2 linked regions of the Pelobacter seleniigenes DSM 18267 genome follow. Each later gene encodes a partner of the first gene's protein in a complex. Links are inferred from orthologs where the notes say so. Each region holds a gene or a part of one and is shown on either strand. Other genes may lie near its edges.

The links.
Region 2: the proteins of uvrB (region 1) and N909_RS0105805 are in contact, whole or in part, in a crystal structure (PDB 7EGT), measured with the Thermus thermophilus proteins. The link is inferred for Pelobacter seleniigenes DSM 18267 from one-to-one orthologs. Residues at the interface, in WP_096411307.1 of Thermus thermophilus: Glu23, Leu25, Arg26, Asp27, Gly28, Glu29, Arg30, Phe31, Arg55, Glu326, Asp327, Phe328, Glu379, Ser382, Gln383, His398, Gly400, Arg401; in WP_096412145.1 of Thermus thermophilus: His654, Arg656, Phe657, Gln666, Asp668, Glu669, Lys680, Arg681, Leu682, Ser683, Lys685, Tyr686, Ala687.

The regions. Positions count from the first base shown.
Region 1 is NZ_JOMG01000002.1:1,092,858-1,096,141, reverse strand. The notes cover bases 205-3,167. They hold uvrB (excinuclease ABC subunit UvrB), read right to left. Parts: upstream 2,708-3,167; coding sequence 701-2,707; downstream 205-700. Other genes in these bases: N909_RS0107745 (YitT family protein), read left to right, coding at 2,806-3,167; N909_RS0107755 (omptin family outer membrane protease), read left to right, coding at 205-652. Outside these bases: more of N909_RS0107755, read left to right, coding at 1-204; more of N909_RS0107745, read left to right, coding at 3,168-3,284. UniProt on the Escherichia coli protein: The UvrABC repair system catalyzes the recognition and processing of DNA lesions. A damage recognition complex composed of 2 UvrA and 2 UvrB subunits scans DNA for abnormalities.
Region 2 is NZ_JOMG01000002.1:686,912-690,267, reverse strand. The notes cover bases 278-3,312. They hold N909_RS0105805 (ATP-dependent helicase), read left to right. Parts: upstream 278-677; coding sequence 678-2,948; downstream 2,949-3,312. Other genes in these bases: N909_RS24465 (response regulator), read left to right, coding at 2,958-3,312; N909_RS0105810 (chloride channel protein), read left to right, coding at 278-685. Outside these bases: more of N909_RS0105810, read left to right, coding at 1-277; more of N909_RS24465, read left to right, coding at 3,313-3,356. UniProt on the Escherichia coli protein: A helicase with DNA-dependent ATPase activity. Unwinds DNA duplexes with 3'-5' polarity. Translocates on single-stranded DNA with 3'-5' polarity. Initiates unwinding more efficiently from a nicked substrate than double-stranded DNA.

The sequences.
Region 1 (3,284 bases):
CTATACCGGCTCGCCTGCCGATCAGCTGGATATCTATTCGGAGAGCGATACCGATATGGAGGCCTGGCTGTTTGACGCCAAAGTTGCCTACACTTTTTTTACCAGCTCAAGACAATGGCCGGCTGCAGGGCCGGGAACGAATCCGGCCGAGCCGTTTTTCTCCTCGGCGATCGGGCTCGGCTTTAAATACCAGAAGTACGATTTCGACGTCCATGATCTCGATCAATGGTACCCTTCGACCCCTCATGCGCCCCATGACCTGGTCTCCGGACTGGTGTTGACCTATATGGCCGAGTACCAGATCCCTTATCTGGAGTTGAGCATGAAAATGCGCCCGGCCACCGGGCTGTCCTGCTCCCTCAGCCTGGCTTATGCGCCGCTGCTTAATTTTCAGGATGAGGATCATCACCTGCTGCGTTCCAAGGTCCTGAAGGCGGATCATGACTGGAACGGTCATGGTGGCTTTGTCCAGTTGGCCGGAACCTATTGGCTCCCCCGGAACTGGTTCTTGCAGGCGGAGATCGAAGGCCAGTATCTCAAATCGAGCGGCCGGGCAAACGGTTATGTGGATGGCGAATGGGCCTATTCCATCGAGCAGAAAGTCCAGAGCGAGCAGTATCATGCCCTGGTTCAACTGGGCTATTCCTTCTGAGTTGCTGACCGGCCGGCACTGGTTTGGCGACGGTCACGAAGGTACAGCTCAGGAGGTGGTTTCCCGAAGCAGCAGCTCTCTCTTTTCCAGCACCAGCATCTGGTCGCGCAGTTCGGCTGCCCGTTCAAAGTCGAGATCGGCGGCTGCTTCAAGCATCTGCTCTTTAACGGTGGCGATCTGTTTCTTTAACTCATCAGGATGGAGGTATTCCGCCTGCCCTTCGGCAACCATGGGCAGGTCGACATAATCCTTGCTGGACAGGTCATCCAGAATGGAGCGCAGCGATTTTTTGATCGACTGCGGAGTGATCCCATTCTCCTCGTTATAGGCCAGCTGTTTTTCCCGGCGGCGAGCCGTTTCATCAAGGCAGGCCTGCATGGACCGGGTGATCTTGTCACCGTACATGATGACCCGCCCGTCGACGTTACGCGCGGCACGGCCGCAGGTCTGAATCAGGGAACGTTCACTGCGCAGAAACCCTTCCTTGTCGGCATCAAGGATTGCGACCAGAGAGACTTCGGGGATGTCGAGGCCTTCCCGCAGCAGGTTGATGCCGACCAGGACGTCAAATTCCCCCTCTCGCAAACCGCGGATAATCTGCATCCGTTCGACTGTGTCGATGTCTGAATGCAGGTAGTTGACGCGGATATCAAGCTCCTGCAGATAACCGGTCAGATCCTCGGCCATCCGTTTGGTCAGGGTCGTCACCAGGACCCGGGATTTCTTTTCAATCGTTATGCGGATTTCATCGATCAGATCATCGACCTGCTCGGTGGCCGGACGGATTTCGATGGGCGGATCGACCAGCCCGGTCGGCCGGATCACCTGTTCGACAAAGACCCCGTCAGCTTTTTCCAACTCGTAATCGGCCGGGGTTGCCGAGACATAGACCGTCTGCGGTTGGCGTTCGACAAATTCTTCAAACATCAACGGCCGGTTATCCAGGGCGGAAGGCAGGCGGAAGCCGAAATTGACCAGGGTTTCCTTGCGCGAACGGTCGCCGCGGTACATGGCGCCGACCTGGCTGACGCTGACATGACTTTCATCGATGAACATCAATGCGTCATCCGGCAGGTAGGAGAGCAAGGTCGCCGGCGGATCGCCGGGCTGGCGACCGTCCAGAAAGCGCGAATAGTTTTCGATCCCCTGACAGTAGCCCATCTCCTCGATCATTTCGATATCGAATAGGGTGCGCTGTTCGATCCGCTGGGCTTCCAGCAGCATGTTGCGTTCCTGGAAATAGGCGATGCGCTGCTGCAGTTCGTCCTGGATCTCCTTGATCGCCCGCTCCAGGGTCGGCTTGGTGGCCACGTAGTGACTGGCCGGGAAGATCGCGGTCCGCTCCAGGCGGTCGATAACCTGGCCGCGCAACGGGTCGATTTCGCTGATGGCATCGATCTCGTCGCCGAAAAATTCGATCCGCAGAGCGCGTTTTTCTTCGTAGGCAGGGAAAACCTCGACACTGTCGCCACGAACCCGGAAAGTGCCGCGGTGAAAGTCGATATCGTTGCGCTCATACTGAATTTCCACCAGGTTGTGGAGGAATTTATTGCGATCCAGCTCCATACCGGTCTGCAGATTGACGAGCATACCGTAATAGGCTTCCGGTGAACCGAGGCCGTAAATGCAGCTGACCGAAGCGACAATCAGCACGTCCCGCCGAGACAGCAGTGAACGGGTGGCGCTGTGGCGTAGCTTGTCAATCTCCTCGTTGATGGAACTGTCCTTTTCGATAAAGGTATCGGTCGAGGGGACGTAGGCTTCGGGTTGATAATAATCGTAATAGCTGACGAAGTATTCGACCGCATTGTTGGGAAACAGTTCTTTGAACTCCCCGTAAAGCTGGGCCGCCAGGGTTTTGTTGTGGGCCAGGACCAAGGTCGGTCGTTGCAGACGGTTGACCACGTTGGCCATGGTGAAGGTCTTTCCGGAGCCGGTTACCCCGAGCAGAACCTGGTGCCGGTCGTTACGCAGGATGCCTTCAGTCAACTCATCGATGGCCTGCGGCTGGTCGCCGCGCGGCTGATATTCTGAATTCAGTTCAAATCGGGCCATGTGTTTTCTGTCAGCGTAAAAAAATTGGAAAATGTCTTGAGGAAATGCTGGTCCACGTGTTTCACTTTCTGCTGATCATCTCTTCAGGAGGATAAGGCATGACTGAAGCAAAAATCAAATTCGCCTACACGGTTTTCTGGAACAGCGGACTGATCATTCTCGGTTCCCTGATTCAGGCGATTGCGTTGAAAAGTATTTCGACCCCCCACGGTTTTGTCCCTGGTGGTATCTTCGGAGTCGGTTCACTGCTCTACTATATCACCGGCTGGCTCAATCCCGGGCTTTTTTATCTGTTCCTGAATATTCCGCTGTTTATCCTCGGCTATATTTTCATCTCTCGGCGCTTTCTCTGGTACAGCGCGTTGGCCATGGGGGTGATCTCGCTGTTCTACCAGCTGGTTCACTTTGAGATCCAGATCGGCAATCAGCTCTATGCCGCGCTGGTTTTTGGCGTACTGTTAGGCACCGGGGCCGGAATGGTGTTGCGCTCGTTGGGGTCTAATGGCGGGCTGGACGTTATCGCCATTATCCTCAATCAGAAATACAACCTCGGCGTCGGCAAGATTTATTTCATGTT
Region 2 (3,356 bases), 410 kb from region 1 along the record:
CTTCCCTGGGGCCGGGCTGTCCGGTGGCGCCTATGCGCTGGTCGGTATGGGGGCGTTCCTGGCGGCGGCGACCCATTCGCCGATGACCGCCATTTTTCTGCTTTTTGAAACCACCGACAGCTACGAAGTCATTATCCCAATTATGCTGACCTGCGTTATCGGCACGACCTTTGCCCGCAAACTGAAAAAAGACAGCCTGGAAACTGCTGAGCTAAGCCAGATCGGCATTGATCTGGAAGCCGGGAAAGAGCGTAATATCATGAAGAGCCTGGCGGTCGGTGATGTTATGCTGACCCGGGTCGAAAGTATCCCGGAAAGTATGACCCTGGGAGAATTTGCGCGCTTCATTCAGAAGACCCATCATACCAATTTTCCCCTGGTCAACGAAAAGGGAGAACTGACCGGGATTATCTCGGTGCAGGATTTCCTCGGGGTGGTTTTCGAAAAAGAACTGATGGATCTGGTTGTCGTCAAGGAGCTGGCGACCACGGAAGTGGTGACGGTGCATGCGGAGGAGGACCTCGATACCGCCATGCGCAGAATCGGTTATCGCAATATCGAGCAGCTGCCCGTGGTGGACCGGGAGACTCACCGCAAGCTCTACGGGATTATCTCCCGTCGCGACATGATTTCAGCTTATAACCGAGCCCTGATGAGCCGGACGCTGGGGGAAGAGGATGACTGATTTACTGGCCGGCTTGAATGAGCCTCAACGACAGGCGGTCCTGCATCAGGATGGTCCGCTGTTGCTGCTGGCCGGAGCCGGTTCCGGGAAGACCAGGGCTCTGACCCACCGGGTTGCCTACCTGATCCGCGAGCGAGGAGTCGCCCCCTGGCAGATCATGGCCGTGACCTTTACCAACAAGGCGGCCAATGAAATGCGGGAACGGCTGGAAGCGCTGCTCGGTTCTTCAGAGCTGCCCTGGGTGGCCACCTTCCACGCCAGTTGCGTGCGGATTTTACGTCAGGAAATTCATCATCTCGGCTTTGGACGGGATTTTTTGATTTATGACGATCAGGATCAGCTGCGCCTGCTGCGCGAACTGCTTAAGGATCAGCAGATTTCTGAAAAGGTCCTCAAACCACGCGCCGCTGCAGCCGCCATCGACAGTGCCAAAAACAGCGGGATCGGGCCGACCGAATACGGCAACCTGCATCCAGACGAACGGCTGGTCGCCGAGCTCTATGCGCAATATCAGCATAAACTGAAAGCCGCTAATGCTGTCGATTTCGGTGATCTGCTGCTGTTGACCGTGCGGCTGCTCGAGGAATTCCCGGAGGTCAGAGAGCGCTGGCAGCAACGTTTCCGCCATGTCCTGATCGATGAGTTCCAGGACACCAACCGGGTTCAGTATCGACTCATGCAGTTGCTGACCCGGCCGGAGACGGCGCTCTGCGTGGTCGGCGATGATGACCAGTCCATTTATCGGTGGCGCGGCGCCGAAGTCGGCAATATCCTCGGGTTTGATATCGATTTTCCGACCGCGAGCGTGATTCGACTGGAGCAGAATTACCGCTCGACCCGCACCATTCTGGAGGCCGCCGGAGCGGTGGTCGGGTGTAACCCGGACCGCCGGGAGAAGCAGCTCTGGACGGAAAATCCGCCAGGTGAACTGCTGCATGTCGAGACCGCTCCCGATGACTTCGAAGAGGCCCGGTTTGTTGCCGCTGAAATCGCTGAATTGCAGCGGGCCGGCCATGGGTTACGGGAGATGGCCGTGTTCTATCGCACCAATGCCCAGTCCCGGGCTTTGGAAGAAGCCTTGCGGGCCGGGCGGATTCCTTATGTCATGTTCGGCGGGGTCAAGTTCTATGCCCGGCTCGAAGTCAAGGACGTCCTCTCCTACCTGCGGGTGCTGATCAATCCCCAGGATTCCCTGGCCGTGCGGCGGATCATCAATGTCCCGGCCCGCGGTATCGGCAACACCACCATCGAGCGCATTGCCGCCTATGAAGAACAAGCCGGCAACTTTCTGGCCGCCTGTCGGCTGGCTCTCCAGGAGCAGATCCTGAAAGGTGCAGCGGCAAAGCGGGTGGGAGAATTCCTGGCCTTGCTCGACAGTTTCACGGAGCGTCTGCAACGGCTGCCGTATCCGCAACTGATGGCGGAGTTGATCCATGATTCCGGTTACGGACCGGCCCTGCAGGAGGAAGCCCAGAATGCCCTGACCGCGGAAGGTCGCCAGGAGGCCAAAGGTCGGCTGGAAAATCTGGAGCAGCTGCTGGCGGGGATGGAAGAACATGCCACCGCTGGCGGCAGCGTACAAGATTACCTGGAGCAGATCGCGTTGATCACTGACCTGGAACAGCATGACGACTCCCAGCAGCGGGTGACCCTGATGACCCTGCATTCCGCCAAAGGTCTGGAGTTCCCCATCGTTTTCATGACCGGGATGGAAGAGGGGCTGTTCCCCCACTCCCGCTCCGGTGCCATGGGGGAAGAACTGGCCGAGGAACGGCGCCTCTGCTATGTCGGTATGACCCGTGCCATGCAGCGTCTGTACCTGTCCCATGCCCGGCGTCGGCGGGTTTATGGCACCTGGCAGTTCAATCCCCCCAGCCGCTTCCTGACCGAAATTCCGGGCCAGCTGATCAAGGGACGAGGGGAGGAAGCCGCCCCGGCGACAAAAACAGCGGCTGCTCATAATCTGTCCTCCTTGGCGGATCTGATGAGCGGCCAGGAGGAAACGGAGGTCTGGGATGAAAACCAGGACCTTGCCGTGTCGATCGCCGCTCCTCAACCACCGCACCGGGGCGCGACCGAGTCTGCCACTGATGAAGGCCCGGCCGGATTGCGGTTGGGAACCCGGGTGCGGCATATCAAGTTCGGGATCGGGACGGTGCGCCGGCTGGAAGGTGATGGCGACAAACAGAAGGTTATCGTTTATTTCAATTCAGTCGGATCCAAGAAGCTGTTGCTCAAGTTTGCCGGGCTGATCCCGGTGTAAACGGTTATCATGATGCAGACGGAGCCCCTGGAACAATTTACCCTGTTGCTGGTCGATGATAACCAGACCAACCTGTTGCTGTTGGCTAAAATCATTGAAATCGACCTGCCCCGGGTGCGGGTCCTGACCGCCCGCAGTGCCCGGGAGGGGCTGGCCATCTGTGCGCGGGAAGCGGTCGACGGGGCCTTCATCGATGTGCAGATGCCGGAGATGAGTGGATTGGAGATGTGTCGCAGGTTGCGTCAGCAACCGCAGACCGCCGAGATCCCGCTGGTTCTGATCACCGCTCATCTTGCCTCGCCGACGATGCGCGCCGAAGGGCTTGATGTCGGCGCCTACGACTTTATTTCTCAGCCGATCAGCAATGTGGAAATGCTGGCCAGGGTTAAAGTGATGCTGCGGATGTGT